4 regions of the Priestia sp. JNUCC 25 genome follow, and region 1 is predicted to be linked to each of the others. Evidence: riboswitches for the same ligand, from Rfam matches in the RefSeq annotation. Region 1 holds a riboswitch; each other region holds the start of a gene.
What was found. A riboswitch is a leader RNA that binds a small molecule or an ion and turns the genes downstream of it on or off. The one in region 1 is predicted to bind cobalamin.
Positions count from the first base shown of each region.

Region 2: linked by a shared signal. The riboswitch ahead of JNUCC25_RS01670 (HoxN/HupN/NixA family nickel/cobalt transporter) and the one ahead of nikA (nickel ABC transporter substrate-binding protein) in region 1 are both predicted to bind cobalamin.
Region 3: linked by a shared signal. The riboswitch ahead of JNUCC25_RS24520 (ribonucleoside-diphosphate reductase subunit alpha) and the one ahead of nikA (nickel ABC transporter substrate-binding protein) in region 1 are both predicted to bind cobalamin.
Region 4: linked by a shared signal. The riboswitch ahead of JNUCC25_RS10110 (ABC transporter substrate-binding protein) and the one ahead of nikA (nickel ABC transporter substrate-binding protein) in region 1 are both predicted to bind cobalamin.

Region 1 is NZ_CM132211.1:482,781-488,740, reverse strand. It holds gene JNUCC25_RS02620 (TatD family hydrolase) at 1-613, shown strand, start outside; gene JNUCC25_RS02615 (lmo0937 family membrane protein) at 646-783, opposite strand; gene JNUCC25_RS02610 (YfmQ family protein) at 977-1,420, shown strand; gene JNUCC25_RS02605 (GNAT family N-acetyltransferase) at 1,945-2,472, opposite strand; gene nikA (nickel ABC transporter substrate-binding protein) at 2,542-4,083, opposite strand; cobalamin riboswitch at 4,226-4,417, opposite strand; gene ftsZ (cell division protein FtsZ) at 4,420-5,424, opposite strand; gene JNUCC25_RS02590 (tautomerase family protein) at 5,784-5,960, opposite strand, start outside.
Region 2 is NZ_CM132211.1:303,785-309,744, reverse strand. It holds gene JNUCC25_RS01675 (M20 family metallopeptidase) at 1-1,027, opposite strand, end outside; gene JNUCC25_RS01670 (HoxN/HupN/NixA family nickel/cobalt transporter) at 1,257-2,054, opposite strand; cobalamin riboswitch at 2,189-2,371, opposite strand; gene JNUCC25_RS01665 (organic hydroperoxide resistance protein) at 2,477-2,896, opposite strand; gene JNUCC25_RS01660 (undecaprenyl-diphosphatase) at 3,049-3,642, opposite strand; gene JNUCC25_RS01655 (response regulator transcription factor) at 3,795-4,526, shown strand; gene JNUCC25_RS01650 (HAMP domain-containing sensor histidine kinase) at 4,530-5,876, shown strand; gene JNUCC25_RS01645 (PepSY domain-containing protein) at 5,949-5,960, shown strand, end outside.
Region 3 is NZ_CM132211.1:4,676,556-4,682,515, reverse strand. It holds gene JNUCC25_RS24530 (o-succinylbenzoate--CoA ligase) at 1-1,240, shown strand, start outside; gene menC (o-succinylbenzoate synthase) at 1,244-2,347, shown strand; cobalamin riboswitch at 2,628-2,813, shown strand; gene JNUCC25_RS24520 (ribonucleoside-diphosphate reductase subunit alpha) at 2,947-5,190, shown strand; gene JNUCC25_RS24515 (ribonucleotide-diphosphate reductase subunit beta) at 5,207-5,960, shown strand, end outside.
Region 4 is NZ_CM132211.1:1,994,669-2,000,628, forward strand. It holds gene JNUCC25_RS10085 (polysaccharide deacetylase family protein) at 1-838, opposite strand, end outside; gene JNUCC25_RS10090 (BrxA/BrxB family bacilliredoxin) at 1,080-1,517, shown strand; gene JNUCC25_RS10095 (class I SAM-dependent methyltransferase) at 1,652-2,428, shown strand; gene JNUCC25_RS10100 (YpjP family protein) at 2,812-3,414, shown strand; gene JNUCC25_RS10105 (thioredoxin family protein) at 3,603-3,917, shown strand; cobalamin riboswitch at 4,008-4,140, shown strand; gene JNUCC25_RS10110 (ABC transporter substrate-binding protein) at 4,399-5,358, shown strand; gene JNUCC25_RS10115 (adenosylcobinamide amidohydrolase) at 5,447-5,960, shown strand, end outside.

The DNA.
Region 1 (5,960 bases):
CTGTGTGAAACCCGCCTACGGATTTCATCCTGAACAAATACTGCCTTCTTCAAATGAATTAGCGGAGCTGTTTGCCTGGATTGATCAAAACAATGAAGAAATGATAGCTGTTGGTGAGGTTGGTCTACCTTATTACTTAAATCAGACCTATACTCTTTCTCTAGAGCCCTATTTGGAGCTGCTTGAAGCTTTTATTATTCATTCAAAAAAGTGGGGAAAACCGTTAATTCTTCACGCTGTATATGAAGACGCTGAAATTGTGTGTGACTTACTAGAAAAACATTCCGTGTCTAAAGCTCACTTCCACTGGTTCAAAGGAGCTAAAAAAACCGTTGAACGAATGAAAAACAACGGTTACTATATTTCAGTTACACCTGATATTGTATATAAGCCTAAAATCCAAGCGCTTGCCATGGAATACCCTCTTGACTACTTGATGGTCGAAACAGATGGTCCGTGGCCATTTGAAGGACCTTTTCAAAACCAGACAACGGTTCCATCAATGATACATCAGTCCGTTGAGGAAATAGCACGTCTCAAAGGAGTTTCTGGAACGGAAGCATATGATTTTTTATATCAAAATACGTCTTGTTTTTATAATCTCTCCACATAAAAGGCCTTTCCCTAAGGAAAGGCCTTTTATATCTAAATTCGTTTCACAAGTTTTACGATTAGCACAATCACTGCAATGACAAGAAGAATGTGAATGATGCCGCCGCCAATATGAAAAACTAATCCTAATAACCAAAAAATAAATAAAAGTCCAATAATCGTCCACAACATAATTTTTTCTCCTTTTTTATATGTAGTATTTGTTATAATTCTATATTTCCCTAAATGTGCATAAATAAACGCATTTCATATACATCTTTTCACTAAGGAAGGTTCACATAATGTACAAAAAGTACTCATGTTCTCTGTGGTAAAATAAGTATGTAATCTTATTTCATTTAAACTATAGCGGAGATGATTAACTATGACGTGGATTGTATTACTTTCCATCATTCTTGTAAGTGCACTCAAAATATTAGTAACGTGTCTTCCAACTCCAGTGGTCAAATGGCTTATGACTAAATTTCAATTACACCCAACACTTGATGATCAAAACGTTACTGTCACAGTTGATGGGAAACATTTAGAAGGCAAAGACAAAATGCAAGTGATTGATTATTTTAATAAAGCAACATTTTTAAAACAATATTATGTCCATGAAGGAAATAAGGACTATTATAAACACCTAGAAGACAGTGAAACTCCACTGGTTATCGATACGAAAAAAGGAAAAAAAGATGTTCGATTATGCGTATACAGTTATGATGATCATGTCGATGTCGTAAAACAGTATAAAAAGAAAATTATTGCTTACAGCCTGCTGTCTGATCACCTTCAAAAGCAGTCCATAACAGCTGACCTAGCTTAAACCAGTCGCCTATAAGGCGGCTTTTTTAGTTTTAGGTTGAAGCTATCTTATTTAAAAATTCCAAACTTTAACATTAATTCTAATGCTATAATATAAATTAATTGGTTGAAGTAGATTTCGGCGAGCATCAAAAGTTTCTTTTCAAGTGGGCCTTTGGGACAACTATTGTCATGACAATTACAGCCATTTTAACAAATGCTATTTCCCTTTAGAGTCCTACCATAAAAAAGGAAGCCGACTACCATAAGGCAATCGGCTCACACATGTAGGATATTGATTTAACACTAACAAAGTACAACACAACACTAGTAATTATATAATATATTTCATTATTTTGAAAGCGATTTCATATATATTTTCAAAAATATTTTGTTATTTGTTTTTCATAGAAAAAAACCACGTTTCAGCCAATTCGAAACGTGGTTCTTTTCTGTAAGGACTTGCCCTACAGGCTATAAATGTAAGTACGTTCATTATAGCATGAGCTCTTATCTAGATTCCATGGTAATTACTGTATAATATCGTTACATTACGACCGGTTGTATTTTTCTGTCCATATGCAGCGTATTCCATGGCTCATCCTGTTCAGCAAGCCTTTCGATAAAACCTTGTGAAATCCAGAATGGGATAGCCCCCGGTAAAAAAGGATGAGTATGCAGATACAACGTGTCATAAAAATGATTTTGAGCAAATTGTTCCACTGCCTTTAACAGCTGCTGTCCAATGCCTAGACGCCAGTATGCTGGATCGACATAGCATTTTACAATCTCGGCTGCAGTTTTATGTTCATATCGTTTTTTTAATGCATGAAACCTTCCATCGTAAGCGTATAAACCAATTGTTCCAATTACTTGTTGATTTTCCGTGACAGCTGCAAAAAAAGCAGCGCCTTTCGCTTGAACATAATGTTCATTAAAATGAAGCAAATCCACAGAAAGCTGATTTTTTTCCAGCATAGGAAATAGCTCATTCCGCATATTCATGACAAACTGAATCACTTCAGCATCCTTTTCTTTTACTTCTTTAATTTGATACATTTGTACTTCTTGCACGTTTACTGTCACATCCTTTTATCTATCATTGTATCCTTTCTCTTTTTCCTATAGGAACAACAATATTGACTATGGCGTTACGTCTAAATGCTGAGTCAGCATATAATACTCGCTTGGATTTGTTGTCCAGTTTTTCACTTTTTGATTATAAGCAACAACAATGTTTGGATGTACAATCGATGACGTCAGCATTTCCCCATTAATCAAAGCGGTTGCTTGCTTGGCTAGCTGATCTCGTTTTGCGTCATCTACTGTTGAAGTTAACTGTTCTATCATTTTTGTTAGCGTATCGTCATTAATCCGGCTGGCATTTAAACCACCGCCCGGCAAATAGTTCGTGCTTAAATAATAGCTGGCATCCCCTCTAGGTGCTGTGATAAGGCTGTACAATGCTAAGTCCCAATCATCTTTTGCCATTACATATTCATCGCTGTCTTCAACTAGGTGAATCTTAATATTAATTCCTAACTCTTTCGCATTAGACTGTATAAGCTGAGCAATCAAAGGAAGTTCTGGCAATGAGCTGTATGTGACAAGAGAGAGGGATAATGGCTTTCCATTTTTGATTACTTTGCCATTTTTGAGTTGATAGCCTGCTTTCTCTAAATATTTTTTAGCATATGCTATTCCTTTTGTCTCACTAGCAGTATTATCAGCAAAAGGAAATTGGGGTAAAAATGGACCTCGAGCCGCTGCCGCTTGATTGTTCATTATGCTGCTGACAATTTCTTTCCGGTTCAGTAAGGTATCGATAGCTTTTCTTACAGTTTCGTCTTTTAATGCGTCATTGGTTTGATTATAAAGCAATAAATGAGTACGCACACTAGGTACTCCACTTACTTTGAAAGACGAATTCGCTTGTAAAGTGCTCAAGCTTTCTAAAGGCGGGCGATAAATAATATCGGCTGTCCCGGACTGAAGAGCCGCAACTCGCGCATTAGCATCTTCGTTAAATGCAAAGATCGCATTTTTCAATTTTACTTTCCCATTCCAATAATGTTCATATCTTTCTAACTTCACTTGATTTCCTTGATCGAAAGTCAAAACGTGAAATGGCCCTGTGCCAATGGGCTTCTTAGCTATACTAGAAACATCAACATCTATAATAGCTGTGTTTGGATGCACTAACTCAGAAGGAAATTTAGGCATTGGTTCTTTTAATGTAATTGTCAGCGCATGACCGTTCGCTTTCATTTCTTTAATATTTAAAGCGTTTTTCATCGCATAGCTTTGATCTATCGTTCTTTGAAGAGAAGACTTAACGGCATTTGCATCTAGCGCTTTGCCATTTTGAAACGTAATGTTCTTTCTTATCGTAAATGTCCACGTAAGACCGTTATCTTTCGTTTCCCACTTTTCAGCAAGCCAGGGCTTTATTTTTAAATCATTGCTGATTTTAACAAGCGTCTCCCCTACTCCCGCACGAACTGCTGTATAATTATCATCCGTATGAGGATCAAGCGTTGCAGATGTAAAATTAAATAAAAACGTCACACTTTTATCCGTTTTCTTTCTTTCTTTTATACTTATGCTCTCTTCATTAGGAGCGCAAGCAGTGAGGCAAAGTAACACAAGAAATATCATAGATACGAGTTTTTTATTATTTATCATTGATTTTTCCACCTTCTATTTTAATACACAAAAAAGCACTTCTAAAAAGAAGTGCTTGTCTTCACAACAAATTCAGATAAACGTATCCCTTGTTTATCCTATTTTTGGTTCTGCCAAAACACCTCCCTATCCTCGTAGGTTATTGTGTGCTGCGATTTATGGCAGGTCTCCTGGCTTCAAGTCACTGCCTTATACCGCCTTCCCGTCTCTAAATAGACAGTGGCTTTTTTGACATAAGGCTCCTTGTTACAGTGGCGGGACCGCTCCGGATTTGCACCGGATTCCCTTTTAAGGCAATTGAAAAACAATTGCCACCATAAAAGCTGGTTATTTAATTTAGTAGCGTGCTCTTGAAACTCTAGAAGTAGAAGCTGATGGTGAAACATCTTCATCATCAAATCCAGTGGCAATAACGGTTACCATCATTTCGTCCTTTAAATCTTCATTGATCACGGACCCAAAAATCATATTTAAGTCCTGATCAGAAGCAGACGTGACAATATCTGCTGCTTCCTGTACTTCGTAAAGACTCAAGCTGCTGCCGCTCGTAATGTTCAACAGCACGCCTCTTGCTCCATCAATCGATGCATCTAGCAGCGGACTAGAAATCGCTTTTTTCGCTGCTTCAATTGCCCGGTCTGATCCGGAAGCTCGTCCGATACCCATAAGCGCAAATCCTTGATTAGACATGATGGTTTTTACATCAGCAAAGTCAAGGTTAATCAGCCCCGGAACAGCGATTAAATCTGAAATACCTTGAATACCTTGGCGAAGAACATTATCTGCTTCACGGAATGCTTCAAGCATAGGCGTCTTTTTATCGACAATTTCAAGCAAGCGGTCGTTTGGAATCACAATAAGGGTATCTACCGATTCATTCATCGCAGTAATACCGCCTACTGCTTGCTTCGTACGTTTATTTCCTTCAAACTTGAACGGGCGAGTGACTACTCCAATTGTTAAAGCATTTAGTTCACGGGCAATTTGGGCAATAACCGGAGCTGCTCCAGTACCGGTTCCTCCGCCCATACCAGCTGTTACGAATACCATATCTGCGCCTTGCAGTACTTCTTGAATTTGTTCTCTGCTTTCTTCAGCTGCTTCTCTTCCCACTTCTGGATTAGCTCCTGCACCTAATCCTCGCGTTAAGGCCGCACCAATCTGCATTTTCACATCTGCTTTAGATAAGTTAAGCGCCTGAGCATCCGTATTAACGGCGATAAATTCTACTCCTTGTACACCGTGTTCAATCATACGGTTAACGGTGTTATTTCCTCCACCGCCGACCCCAATTACTTTAATTCGCACTAGTGGCGATACATCTGCATCAAATCCAAACATTCTAAGTTCCTCCTCAATGATCAAAATTACTTTCTCTTATTATCCGAAAAAACACGTGAAGAACCTTTTACTCCTATGTTTAACGCGTAACTGTTCTTTTGTTTTACAGATTTTATACACTTCTCTTTTAACCTTTAAATCTTTACATCTTTATGTAAATTTATTGTTGTTCTAAAATTAGTACGCCGAACTCTTTTATGGTTTTTCCACTCAAAATGGCATATAAGCTTATTGTATCATTCATTTGACAGATGTCTGTATTTAATTTTGAGTAAGATGTGACTAAGAGAATAATATTTTTATAGACAAAATGAGAAAAAGCCCTTAGAAATAAGGGCTTCTCTAGATAATAAACCGTTTTATAATTTCCCAGTTAAGAATTGAGCTTCTCCCATGCCAAAGCTCCAGTCAGCATTACCGTTTTCAACAATCGAAATCATAATGTCGTTTGGCTGAATGCCGCAGCTCTCTCCAAGCTCTTTTACAATTAATCTGTAAAGAGCTTGCTTTTGCTCTTCTGTCCGCTGTTTACTCGT
Region 2 (5,960 bases), 180 kb from region 1:
TAAAATTGCCATCACTTCCGCCGCCCACAGCTGCTTCTTCCAATTTCATACCCAGTTTGGCCGCGATTGATTGAGCACATTCAAATAGCTCTTCCGTTTGTTTAGACTTGACCATCGGAGGACGATTCATTCCTCCCGTTACTTCGAGCTTAATCCCTTTTAAAATGGGTGTTAAATTCAAAATAATATCCGTCATGCGTTTTGCTTCTTCTTCTGTAGAAACACGTAAATCCACGTGCGCTTCTGCATATTCCGGCACTACATTTGTACCGCTGCCTCCCGTAAATGTCCCAACGTTCACCGTTGTACCTTTTTCATAATCTGTTAAGCCCTGCAAGAAAATCACTTGGCGCGCCAGCTCTTCAATCGCATTGATTCCTTCTTTGTGGTGATTACCCGCGTGTGCTGCTCGTCCCCATGCTTTTACGGTGAAAATTCCCGCTCCTTTGCGCGACGTTTTTAACGCGCCTGAACCCGCCACCGCCGGTTCCGCTACTAGCACTGCTTCACTCCTTTGTGCTTCTTCTTCAATGTATTTTTTAGAAGAAATTGACCCAATCTCTTCATCCGAATTGCAGAAAAACACAATTTTTTTATCGAGCGATAAGCCAAGCTCTTGAATCGCTTTAATCGCCCATATAGATTGCACAATGCCGCCTTTCATGTCTAAAATTCCCGGACCGTACAGCTTGTTTCCCTCTGTTCTTAGACTCAGCCTTCCCTTTTCCCATACCGTGTCAAAGTGACCGATAATTAAAAGCTGCTTTGCTCCTTCTCCAATCGTAAATTTCAAATGGTTTCCTACTTCTTTTTCTTCTATGATTTCGTATCCTACCCCCAACCGTTTATGAAACAGCTGCGTTAAATACATTCCACACTGATCTACTAACTCTTTACTGTAGGACGGTGATTCTTTTTTCACAAATCCAACTAAATCTTCAAGCATCTCTTGTTCGTGTTCTTTTAAATAACTAAACACGCTTTGTTCTACCATTACCTGACTCAAATCAATTCCTCCTCCAAACAACCCCTGCTGCTTGCATTAAATGCTTTTATTTATCGTACGTATAACTATGTTCTACGTTTCACATAACGACCTTAAATTATCCTTAATTATAATGGTTTTCAGACAATTTTCCATCCTTTAAATACAGATAATACTTTAACTTATTCATAACCGACCGAAAATAGCCATAAACTTCAACAAATTCATACAAAAAAGCTTCAATCTTCAACAGATTAAAGCTTTCGTTTGACTAATTGACATTTATTTTAATATTTTTCCCTTTTGACTTCACACTCACAAAAACAAACATAGACACTAAAAAAATAAACAGAATAACGCCAACCATTTCAAAGTTTACTTCGGCCCATGGGTTAAAGAAAGTGAATGCTAAATAGAATGACACACCATACGCGAGGACAACAATAACCCAGCCCATCAAGCGGGAAGCAGATTGTCCAAATTTACTCGATTCATTCACCATTTTATGTACAATCATCGAATCGATTGTATCTGTAAGCATCATACCAAACATAAACACTAGTCCTAACAAAAGCGGCGTATACTTGCCTGCGTTCCCTACAGCTAGAGACCACACGGCCGTTTGACTGACCGTTTCGGCTGCTAAAGCGAACAATGCTCCTACAAGAATAATTAAAAAAGGATTCGTTGTTCCTTTTGCGATTTTCGGAATAAACTTTCCTTTTAACCCGCTCAGCTGAAACTCTTCCTCTTTATTTTTGGTTCGAAGCAAATGATATGTGTTTAATGTCCCGATTAGAAAGAGAGAGATAATGGATACCCAAGATGCAAAATGATCGAAATACGATGGAAACGTAAAATTCTTCATCACCACGCCCAGCACTCCGGCCGTGACGGCCACCATTCCTCCGTGACCTAGTGAAAACAGCGTTCCGACCCAAGGGGCAAAACGGCTGCCCATTCGCCAATTATATCGAGTCTGGCCATCAATAAAAGCTAAGTGATCTGCATCCAATCCGTGCCTGATTCCTAATAAAAAGACAAGTAAAAAAACTGATAAACCTTCCATTTCCTACACTCCTTTTTTTAAAAATAAAACGTAAAAAAGCCTCAATTCTATAGAAATTGAGGCTGTGTCGGCATATGAAAATAAACAGCAATTGCTCACTGCGTACCTTGATACACCGCCTCTTTCCTAGAAGAGTCAAGTGTACAGAATAGGTAGGTCTCCTGGCTTGAGATCATCATTTTCTACCGCCTTCCCCGTTTTGAGTGACGATAAGATAGAAAACTCCCTGCTTACAGTGGCTGGACCGCTCGAGATTTGCACTCGATTCCCTGTTACCTCTTACGCTATGTAAGAGCACCTAAACTGTGCGAATAATTCATTTTCTTCCTCATTATACTAGTACCTCTTACAAATGAATAGAGAAAATTCAAATAAAAAAGCCCTGCTAAGCTTTACATGCTTAGCAGGGCTTTTTAAAGCAATTAAACTACTTCTACCGTTACGTCTACGTTACCGCTGATTGCTTTTGAATACGGGCAGTATGAGTGAGCTAGGTCTACATATTTTTTCGCTGTTTCTAAATCTAAGCCTTCGATATGAGCTTCAAGCGCTACTCCAATTTTCACTCCTTGATCAGCTTTATCAGGAAGCAGCTGAACAGTAGCTTTTACTTCACTGCTTTTGATTTCTACGTTATGTTTTTTCAACATAAATTCTAACGCGCTGTTGAAACAAGCACTGTATCCAGCTGCAAACAGCTGCTCTGGGTTTGTTGCTGTTGTTGCTTCTCCACCAAGCGCTGGAGGTGTTGCAACGTCTAAGTTAAAGATGTTATCTAAAGAGTGAACTTCTCCTGTTCTTCCACCTGTGTTAACGACTGTTGTTTCATATAAAGCTTTCATGTATAAACCTCTCCTCTTTTTCGTTAATTTTATTAAAAGTTTTTTATTTATCGTCTCTGTAATTTAATTGTACACAATTTAATTTTAAAAAACAAGTATTAAATACATTAAAAATTTCCCAATAAAAAAAGCCGCTTATTTGCGACTTTTTCTTAATAATATTGAGACTGTTCGTCATAAGCTGATTTTCGAAAAATAGACAAGTTGGTAATAGCCCTCATCAGTTTCGTATTAAAAATAACATAATGAATAAACAGCGCCAGCACGCAGCCTAAAACGGCTCCTGTTAACACATCGAATGGATAATGAACGCCAACCCATACGCGTGAAAAGGCAATGAGTACGCCCATGACAACCCACATGCGCCCTGAACGTTTGAAATGCAGCCAAATGGTAAAAGTGATAACTAATGCAGATGTAGCATGATCGCTTGGAAATGAAGAATTTGCGGCGTGATCAATAAGCTGATTCACGTGGTGAGAGATAAACGGACGATCTCGATAAGCAAATAAACTAATCACTTTATTGATAATGACTCCTGTGGCACAAGCACATAAAGCTTGAAATGCTACAACACGGCTGCCGTTTTTATTAATAAGTAAAAACAAGCCGAGTAAAACGATAAGTACATACTGGGCATAATCTGCAAAGAATACCATCAGCGAATCTAGAGGCTTTACGTGTGAGGCATACTGATTCACCGCGTGGAAAATGGTATAATCTACTGAATTGATAGCTGATAACATAATCGAAATCCTTTCTTATTTTTAAATGTCATTAGCTATCTTATCAGTTTCTTGAGAAAATGAACATTATTTCTCGGGCTATTGATGATATATTTAGTAAATAACTATTGATTTCCTTACCATTTATACAACCCGAATCTCTCCGTGCTATAATGTACGCAACTATACATAGACACAAGGGGGAATTTTTGTTGAGTAAAGGCAGAATTTTAATTGTAGAAGATGAGCGCAAAATTGCTCGTTTAATTCAGCTCGAGCTTGAACATGAAGGGTACGAAACGGGCATGGCTTACACTGGAACAGAAGGATTGGCAGAGTTTCAAGAACACGATTGGGATTTGCTGCTTTTAGATGTGATGCTTCCTGAACTGAGCGGACTCGAAGTACTTCGTCGCATTCGAGCAAATGATGATCAAACGCCCGTTATCTTATTAACAGCTCGAGACGCCCTTCCTGATAAGGTAAGCGGACTAGATTTAGGAGCGAACGACTACATTACAAAGCCTTTTCAAATTGAAGAGCTTTTTGCACGCATTCGCGTATGGCTTCGCCATCCTGCATCAACATCGCCTGCTGAACAAGAAACGGCCACTCTTCAACTAGGCAATTTAGTCGTTAACGAAAAAACGCGAGAAGTCACGCGTGAAAATGAAGCTATTGAGCTGACTCCTAAAGAATATGATTTGCTTGTCTATATGCTTCAAAACAACAATCAAGTGCTGAGCTTTGAACAGCTTCTTACAAACGTGTGGGGATTCGATTACTACGGAGACACCAATATTGTATACGTATACATTCGTTATCTGCGCAAAAAGATTGATGCACCATTTTCAACTCCTTACATTCAAACAGTGCGCGGCGTTGGCTACATGCTGAAGGAGTAGCTTATGAAACTACAAACAAAGATTATTCTTACATCAACTGCACTGCTTTTTATTTTACTAGTAATTGCAAACAGTTCGATTTACTTCATTTTCAAGAAGACCATGGAAGACAACGCAATTGAACGTTTGCAAGCAGAAACAAGCAATGTAACAAATGGGCTAAAGCAAACGAGTGCGACGGTTAAACAAGCCAATTTGCTTCGTGCCTATTTGCCTCCTAACGGGATGATTCGTATTTTACCTAAATCCGGCAGTCCTTTAGTTGTATCCGTTACGGATCAAACGAAAGAGCTTCAGGACTTACCTTATTCCTATTATTCAAATGAACAAACAAGCATCAAAGAAGATGATGGTCATCTATACGCGATTTCACACACCCCTGTCATTTGGACGAACGGTGAAGTTGTTTCTTTGGAAGTCACGGAACAACTGGCAGATGTGGAACAATCTCTGCAGACATTAAAATTTATCTTGCTCATTGCCTCTCTTGTTATATTAATTCCAACTATATTTGCTGGACGGCTTTTAAGTAAAATTATTTTGCGGCCTATCAAATCTCTTATTCATACTATGGAAGAAATTCAAGTGTCTCGCACATTCAAAAAAATTGACCTCTCTTCTCCTTCTAAAGATGAGTTAGATCAAATGGCCAACACCTTCAATAATATGATGGATTTATTAGAGGAAAACTATAAAAAGCAAGAGCAGTTCGTATCCGATGCTTCTCATGAATTAAAAACACCCCTGACCGTTGTAGAAAGCTATGCCAATATGCTAAAACGCTGGGGAATGAAGCGGCCGGATATTTTAGAAGAAGCCATCGAAGCTATTCACTCTGAGTCTTTACGCATGAAACAGCTTACGTCTCAAATGCTGGTGCTTGCGAAAGATGAGTCGCAGTGGGAGCTTCACCTGGAACACGTAGATGCGGCGGCGGTCTGTAACCAAACAATCAAGCATCTAGAACAAGCCTTTGAACGAACCATTTATTTAAATATAAAAACGGATCATCCCGTCGTAACAGCGGATGAAAAACGCTTAAAGCAGCTGCTGTACATCCTCTTAGATAATGCCATTAAATATAGTGAAAAAGCGGTAGAGGTAACCATAACAAGAAGCAAAAGCTTTATGATTACGGTCACAGATCAAGGAATTGGTATTCCAAAAGAAGACTTATCAAACGTGTATGAACGCTTTTTTCGCGTAGATAAAGCAAGAAATCGAGAAACCGGTGGTTCTGGACTTGGATTATCCATTGCTCGAAAGATTGTAGAAGCTCATAGCGGGCGTATTGAGATTAACAGCCAAGAAGGAAAAGGGACATCAGTAACGGTTTCCTTTCCTCTTTGATTTCTCGCCTTTTCTTAGAGATTTTTAAGAATTGCCTGCTATACTACTTTTTAAGATACTGGAGGTGAATGTATGAAGAAAACG
Region 3 (5,960 bases), 870 kb from region 1:
TTATATTGGCGCCCGGTTGCTGCTCGTCAACACGCGTTTGACAAACGAAGAAATTAATTATCAGCTAACAGATGCAAACGTGTCGTTGCTTATTGCGGATGAAACATTTTTAATGAGAGAATTCCAAAGTTCCATTACTCAGCTTACTTTACCTGCTTTAAAAAGTTCTCCAGAAGCAGAAACAGGTTTTCAAAAAACGTGGAATCTCGAGGAGACATTCACCATTATGTATACGTCTGGAACAACAGGTCATCCAAAAGGAGTGCTGCAGACATATGGAAATCACTGGTGGAGTTCCGTTGGCTCAGCGCTTAATTTAGGATTAAATGAAAAAGACTGCTGGCTTATAGCGGTTCCTTTGTTTCATATTAGCGGCTTATCTATTTTAATGCGGAGCGTCTTTTACGGAATGAAAATCATTTTAGAAGAACGGTTTGAAGCAAGAGCAGTAAATGAAGCGATTGAAAACAAAGGGGTAACGATTATTTCGGTTGTCACTTCCATGCTATCCAATATGCTTGATGAGTTAGGGGAACGGAAATATCCGCATACGTTTCGCTGCATGCTTTTAGGAGGAGGACCTGCACCGCTTACTATTTTAGAGGCTTGTGTGAATAAAGAAATTCCTGTTTATCAAACGTATGGAATGACAGAAACATCTTCACAGTTCGTTACCCTTTCACCTGAAGACAGTTTGCGAAAACTGGGATCAGCAGGTAAACCATTATTTCCATGTGCAATGAAAATTGTAGATGAAAAAGGAAATGAAACAAGCGAAGCAGGAGAAATCATTGTTAAAGGTCCAAATGTTACAAAAGGATATTTAAATAAACCTGAAGCTACTGAAAAAGCCCTTCAACAAGGCTGGTTCTATACAGGAGATATCGGGAAAGTGGATGAAGAAGGCTTCCTATATGTATTAGACAGACGTTCGGACCTCATTATTTCAGGTGGAGAAAATGTATATCCAGCTGAAATTGAAAATATTTTATTGAAGCACCCTGCTGTTAAAGAGGCTGGTGTAACGGGAGTAGCCGATGAAAAATGGGGACAAGTTCCGGCAGCATGCATCGTTACAAAAGAAGACGTTTCAGATGAAGAATTATCTTTACACATGCAACAATTTTTAGCGAAGTACAAACTTCCAAAGTATTTCGTTCGAGTAGAGGAGCTGCCGCGAACGGCTTCTAATAAAATCATACGCCGGAAGCTATCATCGTTCATACAGAAAGGTAGTTAATCGATGATTATAAAAAAAGTACATCTTTATAAAATTGACATGAAGCTTCTTTCTCCTTTTTCAACAAGCTATGGTACGGTGCAGGATCGAGAATTGATTTTGCTGGAAGTAGAAGATGAAAAAGGTTTTACAGGGTGGGGAGAGGTCGTTGCTTTTTCATCTCCTTGGTATACGGAAGAAACGATTCAGACGTGTTTTCATATGTTAGACGATTTTTTAATTCCTTCGCTTCTTCATCAGCAGCTTCAAAAACCAGAGGATGTTCAAAAGCTATTCAAACCTCTAAAGCGAAATAACATGGCTAAAGCAGCTTTGGACTGTGCTGTATGGGATTTGTATGCAAAGCGGCAAAATAAGCCGTTATCTGAAGTAATTGGCGGAGTAAGGCCTGCTGTAGAAGCTGGAGTGGTAGTTGGCTTAAATGACATTTCCGTAATGAAAGAACAAATAAAGACTTACATGAAAGATGGCTATAAGCGCTTTAAAGTGAAAATTAAGCCGGGTGCTGACTATGAGCTACTGAAACAAATTCGAGATGAATTTCCAAGCATTCCTCTTATGGCTGATGCCAATTCAGCCTATACGTTAAGCGATAGTGATTCATTGAAGAAACTAGATGAATTGAATTTAATGATGATCGAACAGCCGTTAAGTTCTGATGATATCCTTGATCATCGATTGTTACAAAAGCAAATGAAGACGCCGATTTGCTTAGATGAAAGTATTGTGAGCTATGAAGATGCACGTCATGCAATTGAACAAGAAAGCTGTAAGATTATCAATGTGAAAATCGGTCGAGTTGGCGGAATGTCCGTAGCAAAGCAAATTCATGATTTATGCGCCCAGCATGGTGTAAGACTTTGGGTTGGAGGAATGTTAGAAGCAGGGATTTCACGAGCTCATAATATCGCCCTTGCCACACTGCCTTCTTTCACGATACCAGGTGATATTTCTGCGTCGTCTCGCTATTGGGAAAAAGATATTATTAAGCCCGAAGTAGAGGTAGAAGCCGGAGTAATAAAGGTGAAGGGAAAACCGGGGATAGGATACGATATTGATAAAAAGTTTATCAAAACAATCACAGCATTTGAAAAAGAATACAAATAATTAAAAACCGTTTTTTTATGAAAAACGGTTTTTTTTATTGAGGTTGTCAATGTTTAGTAGAAAAATAGGACAAATTTTTTAAAAAGAGCACATTGTTCCATCAAGCGTGTCAAAACATGTTATGATGGAATAGTTTGATGAAAAAGGTCGAAGAGTTTTATCGTAAAAAACAAAATTATTTTTGAAAATAGGTTGATAGTTTTCTAAGTTGTCCTATATAATGTGTTTATAACATAACACAATATGTTGTTTTGAAATCCATAATAAAATACTATATTTTGTGTTTTCCAGTGAAAAAGGTGTCTGATAAAAAGACTTAAAAGGGAATTTGGTGAAAATCCAAAGCTGTCCCCGCAACTGTGAATGCTGATGAAATAAGGAGATCCACTGTGAGTAAACATCATGGGAAGGCCTTAAAGTAAAAAGAAGCATAAGTCAGGAGACCTGCCTTTTTTATGTCGTTTTATCTTCTTCGGGAGGTGAGAGGGTAGAGCGAGGATTGAGAAAAGACTTAGTGTCTTCTTCTATCTTCGTTCTATTCGCTCACCGAGGTACGGTGAGCGATTTTTTATTTTGAAGTGAAGAGAGGAGCCATATTTATGGTGAATACATTAAAGCCTACAATTCTACATGAATTAACTGCATATATTGAACGTTTAAAAAAAGAATTTACGCAGCTTGATTTTTCTTTGTATGAGGAAAAGGTTATTCAAACTGTTACAGTAAAGGAAAATATGACGGACGAAAAGGTTGCAAACGTACTAATTTTGGCAGCCTTAGAGCGTATTTCAATGGAAGAACCCGATTGGACGTACGTAGCGGCAGACGTCTACTTAAACGAACTATATCGAAAAGCAGCGGACAACCGAGGTTACGATAAAAAAGAGAAGTACGGTTCGTTTTATCAGCTTATTCAAGAACTAACAAAAATTGGCATTTATAATAAGCAGCTATTAAAAACATATACAGAAGAAGAAATTAATGAAATTGCTTCAGTCATTATTCCTGAACGCGATCGTTTATTTACATACATTGGATTGTTGACATTAGCAGATCGCTATTTAGCGACATCACATGATAAGCGCGTATACGAATTACCGCAAGAACGTTTTCTTATCATTGCTATGACGCTGATGTCTCAAGAAAAGAAAGAAAATCGAACAGCATTAGTAAAAGAAGCGTACTGGGCGCTTTCTAGTCTATATATGACGGTTGCCACACCAACACTTTCAAACGCAGGAAAGAGCTACGGACAGCTATCTAGCTGCTTTATTGATACGATTGATGACAGCTTACGCGGTATTTATGATAGCAATACAGATTTGGCCACGCTTAGTAAAAATGGAGGCGGAATTGGTGTCTACCTCGGTCATATTAGAAGCCGAGGAAGTGATATAAAAGGTTTTAAAGGCGTATCATCAGGAACAATTCCATGGATGAAACAGCTAAATAATACGGCTGTAAGTGTCGATCAGCTAGGTCAACGACAAGGAGCTATTGCCGTATATTTAGACGTATGGCACAAAGACATCTTTTCATTCTTAGACGCGCGTTTGAACAATGGTGACGAACGTCAGCGCACGCATGATTTATTCACTGGCGTATGTTTGCCAGATTTGTTTATGGAAAAAGTAGAGGCACGTGAAGACTGGCACTTATTCGATCCTCACGAAGTTCGTACGCTGATGGGCTACTCGTTAGAAGATTTTTATGATGAAGAAGAAGGCAGCGGTTCGTTCCGCACTCGTTACGCTGAGTGTGTAAATAATGAACAGCTTTCAAGAGAAACAGTACCTGCTATTGAAATCTTCAAGCGCATTATGCTTTCGCAGCTTGAAACCGGAACGCCTTATATGTTCTATCGTGATACGGTTAACCGAGCTAATCAAAACCGCCACGAGGGCATGATCTACTGCAGCAACTTATGTACAGAAATTACGCAAAACCAAAGCACAACGGTCGTAACAGAGGAAATTACGGAAGACGGAAAAATTATTATTACAAAGAATCCGGGCGATTTTGTTGTATGTAATCTTTCTTCTATCAACTTAGCGAGAGCCGTAACTGAAGATGTGCTTGAACGTTTAATTCCAATTCAAGTACGCATGCTTGATAACGTTATTGAGTTAAATGATTTGCCGGTACTTCAAGCAAAACTAACAAACCAAAAGTACCGCGCAGTAGGGCTTGGCACATTTGGTTGGAACCATTTGCTTGCCTTAAAGAAAATAGCATGGGAAACAGATGAAGCGGTAGCATATTGCGATGAATTATATGAGCAAATTGCTTACTTAACCGTACAGGCAAGCATGAACTTAGCTAAAGAAAAAGGTGCATATCCATTATTTAAAGGCTCAGATTTTGAGTCAGGCGCTTATTTTGAAACACGTAAATACACAAGCGAAGCGTGGAGTGAACTACGTAACGAAGTTCAAAGCAATGGGATAAGAAATGGCTACTTAATGGCTGTAGCACCTAATTCATCAACATCTATTATCGCGGGTTCTACTGCAAGTATTGATCCTATTTTCCGTAAGTTTTATTCAGAGGAAAAGAAAAACTATAAAATCCCGGTGACGGCACCAGATTTATCACCAGCAACAAACTGGTATTATAAGTCCGTTTATTTAATTGATCAGCACTGGAGCATTAAGCAAAACGCCAAGCGACAGCGCCATATTGATCAATCCATTTCATTCAACTTATATGTGCAAAATGATATCCGAGCAAAAGAGCTGCTGGATCTTCATATGACGGCATGGAAAGAAAAGTTAAAAACGACCTACTACGTACGTTCAACATCAAGTGAAGTCATTGAAGAATGTGAAAGCTGTCATAGTTAAAAGGAGTGAATAATTGATGACAAGCATGTTAAAACGAGAATTAATGAACGAAACAGCTCCGAACCGTTCGACAGGAATCATTAACGGCAAGAGCTCAAATATTCTAAACTGGGATGACGTCCGATTTTCATGGGCGTTCCCTAAATACAAACGTATGCTAGCTAACTTCTGGACGCCGTTTGAAATTAATATGGGTCAAGATATTAAGCAGTTCCCTCAGTTAACGGCTGACGAACAAGAGAGCTTTTTAAAAATTATTGGCTTGCTGGCGCTACTGGACAGTATTCAATCAGATTATGCTAGCAAAGTAGCTGACTATGTAACCGATTCTTCGATTAATGCTCTAATGATTATTTTAGCGCAGCAAGAAGTGGTTCATAATCATTCGTATTCATATGTTTTATCAAGTCTTGTACCAAAAGGAAAACAAGATGAAGTATTTGAATACTGGCGCACAGACGAAAAGCTTCGCGCTCGAAATGACTTTATTACAAACGGATATAAAGCATTTAGCGAAGAAGCAACGGTTGAAAACTTTTTGAAGTCTATGGTATATGATGTTATTTTAGAAGGCCTTTTCTTCTATAGCGGATTTGCTTTCTTCTATAATCTTGCGAGAAATCAAAAGATGGTGGCGACATCTACGATGATTAACTATATCAATCGTGATGAACAGCTTCACGTTGGGTTATTTGAAAAGATTTTCAAGGAAGTACTAAATGAAAATCCAGCTTATCGTACGGAGGAGCTAGAAACGTTTGTAGTTGAAA
Region 4 (5,960 bases), 1.5 Mb from region 1:
ACTGCATAGGCTGCATAGTGTTATCAATTTTAATAGGCTGATAGCCCGACTGCTTTAAGTAAGTCAAAATAGCAGGAAGGGATTGTGCCGTAAAGGATTTATCATGAAATAAAATGACTGGTGTTCTTCCATTGGAGTTAACCCCTTGAATATGAGGTTCAAGGCCCTGAATAATTCTAGGTGCAGAACGAAGTGCCCAGTCTTCGCTGTCTACATTCCAGTCCCATAATTTAAAGTGGCTTAGCAACTCTGTACGGTGGGGCTCTTTTAAATAAGGAACGCTGCCGTAAGGAACGCGGATTAACTTACTGTCAACACCGGTTACTTTCTTAACTGTCGCTTGACACTCCTGCATTTCTTTTAACGCTGCGCCATCTTCACTATACATGACATGAATATCATGAGAGACACCGTGACAGCCGATAGCATGTCCTTCCTGAGCTACTTTTTTAGCAATTTCAGGGTGAGCCTCAATTTGATGCTTTAACATAAAGAAAGTTGCTTTTACGTTATATTGACGCAAAGCATCTAAAATGTGAAGGGTATCAGGTGTTGGGCCATCGTCAAACGTAAGGTAAACAGGCTGTGTAAGAGCTTGATTTTGATCGTTTAACGTATTTCCTACATACATATTATGGTGAAGTGTATTAAGCAGCTTCTCAGGCTGTACTGAAGATGCAGCTTCTTTCAGCGGCAAATCAGTAGATGCTAAGACTTGCTGAGATGCAGCGGATTCACTCCCTTTGACTTCTGTAATAAAAAACAAAGAAGCGACGATCACTAACACTAAAGACAAAAATGCATAAAATCGTTTGTTTGGCTTAAATCGCTGGTTCAATTTGAAAATCCTTTCTACTAAACTACTATTTACTACTATAGTACAAAAAATGGAATATTAATAGTAAAAATCGACATTTTTATGGAAAAAAATTAGATGATATGACCCGGTTTTAATCTTTTTTTGTCAAATGAAAAATGAGATTGGGACAACGATAAGGATTTGAAGAGTGAGTAGCTAGATTTTTCCTGGTTTTTATAGTATGCTTTTAGCGTGAATGATTGTTAGGAGGAATGTTAATATGTCAATGGCATATGAAGAATATATGCGTCAGTTAGTTAAACCAATGCGTCAAGAATTAACTCAAGCTGGTTATGAAGAATTAACAACAGAGGAAGCCGTAGTTGATTTTATGGAAAACGTAGAAGGAACAACTTTTGTTGTCGTTAATTCAGTTTGTGGATGCGCTGCTGGTTTAGCACGTCCTGCAGCAACGCAAGCGTACTTACAGTCTGAGCAAAAACCAGATCAAGTGGTAACTGTTTTTGCCGGTCAAGATAAGGAAGCAACAGCTAAAATGCGTGAATATTTTGGGGACATTGAGCCTTCATCACCGTCTATGGCGCTTTTAAAAGGAAAAGAAGTCGTTCATTTTATTCCTCGACATGAAATTGAAGGTCAGCCGTTAGAAGTTATTTTTGAAAACATTTTAAATGGCTTTAAGCAGCACTGTTCATAAAATGTCCTGCTTTTGTCACATCTAGTATATAGATTTTTAGAGAAAAATCGCATATACTTTATAAGAAAAAGGATGTCTATCGGCATCCTTTTTCTTTATGTAAATAGCCAAACAGTGTAGGGGGAGTTATGAAAGTGATTGTTACGACTGCTGGTCGAACAAATGAACAGATGATTGTAAAAGCCAAACAAGTAGCCGCTGATTTAAGTATACCTTTTGTAGTAAGAGAGAAGAAATCCGTTGCAGATCTTCAGAATCTTCAAGCTGCAGACGTGCTGGTTGTCGGTAAGAATAGAGTAGAGTTGCACGTTCAAAACGAAGAGGAACCTATTTTTTTTCATCCAAATTCCGCTATGTTTAGAGTGAAGAGATGGCTGCGCGGAGAACGTGATCCGTTTATTGAAGCTGCTGGTTTAGAAAAAGGAATGAGCGTGCTTGACTGTACACTTGGTCTTGCATCGGATAGTATGATGGCGAGCGCAGCGGTAGGGAAAAGCGGGAAAGTTGTCGGACTAGAAGGCAACCGCTATGTAGCTTATTTAGTCAAACAAGGACTTTTAAATTGGGAAAGTGACGTACAAGAGTTGAACGATGCAATGAAGCGTATAAACGTGGTTCATCAAAATTTTGAATCGTTTTTGGCGTGTTGTGAAGGTAATTCTTTTGATGTTGTCTACTTTGATCCTATGTTTCAAGAGCAAATTGATGAATCGAATGGAATTAACGGTATTAAAGCAATAGCACTGTATACTACGCTGACGCCAATGGCTATACAAGAAGCAAAAAGAGTAGCCAAACAAAAGATCGTGCTAAAAGATCATTGGAAAAGCAGTCGTTTTGAAGAACATGGATTTACCGTACAGAAACGAAAAACATCAAAATTTCATTACGGGACAATTGATATACAATAATAAACAAAAAAGTAAAATGAATTCCGATCATTGAAAAGACTTCCAAAACCTTTTAGGAATTAAAAAGTTTTGGAAGTTTTTTTTATGAATTTCATCTAAAGTTCATAAAAGTATGATATATTTTTGAACATAAAAATACTTTTGTGTTTAAGCATCCAGCAAAAAAGGAATATCTTGTATAGGTTTCCGCTCGGTGTGACAACCTCAAACAGAAGAAGGAAGGTGCTAACTAAAAAGTCTTCGAATGCCCGTAGGCAGCATAAATGAATAAGCAAATATAGGTAAAAAATTAATAAGTATGTTACAATACCTAGTGAGTTATAACAATGAATTTTACGATATGAAAAGACCATATGGGAAAAGATGAGAAAGGAAAGATACGAATGCCTAGATGGATAAAAAGAATGCTAGTTGTATTTATTACAGTATTTACATTTGGGCTTGTCACTCCACCAGAATATTTATACGTTGATGATGCAAAAGCGGACAAGCAACATAAAGCAGGGTATGTAAGAGAAACAACTCCTGTCACAGCTGTTATAGAAGATATTCATTTGCCATATGAAGAACCAAAATATGAAGACGTTTCATCATTTGTTACGTATGCAATGGAATCAGCTGAAAAACAGTCAGTGGAAAAATTTGGAACAAAAATTGGGCCTGTCATTGAAGATGAATTTCGTCAAGCAGTGTTACCTAAAATTGAAGAAGTGCTGACCGACATTGGCACTGAACGTGAACAGTCAATTCAGAATCTCGAGATAAGCGAGCATCCTGCTGCTGGCTACGGTGAAAAGATTTTCCATGTATATGACCGGGAGACCGGTCAGGACTTAATACGGTTTCACGTACGGCGTGAAAATCCTCCAAAAGATGGATACTGGTTTAATTTTCACTATCATGCGGCTGCAGATAATTTTCAAAAGCATTATGATTTAGGGAAAATTTATTGGAACCGAAACATGCCGCCTAAATGGTTTAGCTGATAATAGACACAACATTCTACGATTTCGAAATGTTAGCTTTTTTAAGCTAGCATTTTTTTACGTCTAAAACCGTTATGGTCTAAATAAGCTGAAACATTAGCACAACGATAAAAAAATCGTTTATAATGAAGTCAGACTTCTTACCATAGAATAGTGAGAAGGAACGAATAGATGCTGGAGGTAACACAATGAAACAATTTACGGAAGAAAAACAATTTCGCGAACAAATTAAGAACGAAACACTAAGCGTTGGGATTTTTACGACAACGTGGTGTCCTGATTGCAAACGTTTGGATATGTTCATTGATGAAATTGTTGACGAAAATACAGATAAAGCATGGTTTAAAATTGACAAGGATGAGTTTGAAGAACTTTCTGCTGAAAACAATGTAATGGGTATTCCTTCTCTTCTTGTATATAAAAACGGTGAAAAAATTGCACACTTGCACAGTGCAAATGCTAAAACGCCTGAAGCGGTCCGTGAATTTTTAGCAACTCTTTAATTCCTGAAGCTGCGAGAGCATTCTCGCAGCTTTTTTTGTGAGAATGGCTATTTCCATTTTTCCATGAGTGGGGTATACTAGGACAAGTGAATAATCGTAAAGCAATAAGGTCTCAATTTAAAGATTGAGTGAAAAGGGAAGTCTGGTGAAAAACCAGCGCGGTCCCGCCACTGTAAGCGCTTTGTGCGTAAGTCAGGAGACCTGCCTTATTGTTAGCTGTGAAACCTTCGAGGAAGGGTGAAGCAGGGTAATGAACATACTTATCAAGTATAGTGAACGGATTCTTTTCCTGCTTATCTTGACGTTACCTGCTTTGCTTTCAATTGAAAGTAAAGCTTTTTTATTTTGAAGCTGCCGGCGAGCAGTATACATAGTCAAAGCGGAAAAACGGGATAGCGCTGCTTTTTGCATGATCATTTGCTTTTTCTTTAACGTGGAGGTTTCGTATTCACAATGAACAATATATAGGGGGAGTATTTAGATGAAAAAATGGCTTTCGTATTCCATTATTGCACTGTTAGTCATCGTACTTGCTGCATGCGGTGCAGGCAGCCAAAGCAACAGTGATAAAAAAACGAAGCAAGATACGGCACAAACGTCACAAGCTGCATTTCCAGTGAAGGTAAAAGACGCGCGTGATAAAGAAATTACGTTGAAAAAACAGCCTAAGAAAATTGTTTCATTAATGCCAAGTAATACGGAGATTGTATATGCCCTTGGCCTTGAAAAAGAATTAGTCGGTGTTACAAGCAACGATGATTATCCTAAAAGCGTAAAGAAAAAAGCGCAGGTAGGAGATATGAACGTTAATGCAGAAAAAGTTATTGCTTTAAATCCTGATTTAGTGCTGGCACACGCTTCAAGTATGGGCGTTTCGGATGAAGTATTTAAACAAATTGAAAGTGCGGGTATTCCGGTATTTGTTGTAAAAGATTCAACAACGTTTGATACGGTTTATGATTCTATTACGCAAATCGGTAAATTAACAGGTAAAACAAAAGAAGCTAATCAAACAATTAAAGACATGAAAGAAAAAGTAGCTTCAATTGAGAAAAAAGCAAAAACGATTTCAAAAGAAGATCGTAAAAAAGTATGGATAGAGGTATCAGGAGCTCCTGAGATTTATACAACAGGAAAAGGTACGTTCATGAACGAAATGCTTACTATGATCGGTGCTGATAACGTAGCGGGTAGTGAAAAGGGTTGGGTTAAGTTTTCTGAAGAGCAAGTTGTTAAGTTAAACCCTGACGTTATTATCGCAACGTATGATGCAGACAAAAATGAGATTATGAAGCGTCCCGCTTGGAGCAGCATGACTGCTGTAAAAGAGGGTAACATCGAGAAGGTTGATCAAAACAAAATCAACCGCTTAGGACCTCGTATTGTAGATGGCTTAGAGGACTTAGCAAAAGCAGTATACCCTGAGGTGTACAATAAATAAGAAGAGGGACCATATTCCAGTTCGAATTGAAAAGGGGATTGGTCCCTTTTCACATCTTAAAATTGAAGAACGGCCTGAGCTTTTAATCGTGAAAACCGAGACTTCTTATAAAACATACAGCTCAGGGGTTTTAGGAACAGGTATTACGGAAACGGACACCTTTTACAATCGATTTGTTCACAAAGACTATTATTCAGATACTCCTTCTATGGAGTATGAGCAATATTTGATGAAAGAAAATGTACGCCATGAGCAAATCGTAGGGTTGATGACAGCCGTTTGGTTAAAAGAAAGAGCGGTTTACTGTTATGAAGGCTACGGAGTAAGAGTAGCTTCCGTGATAACGGCTGGAGTAGGAAACGCAGTAGATATTACAGCTGACGAAGCTGCCCCGTTCTATTCCTCTCCCGGTACAATTAATATGTTTTTTTTCGTGGAAGGTACGCTTACGGATGCTGCGTTTTTACAGCTTTTTATTGCGGCCACAGAAGCTAAAACAAAAACGCTGTCACAGCTGGGGGTCATAGATCCAGCTACAAAGACGATTGCTACGGGAACATCTACGGACAGCATCTCAGTTGCAGCGTCTCAGCAAGGACCAT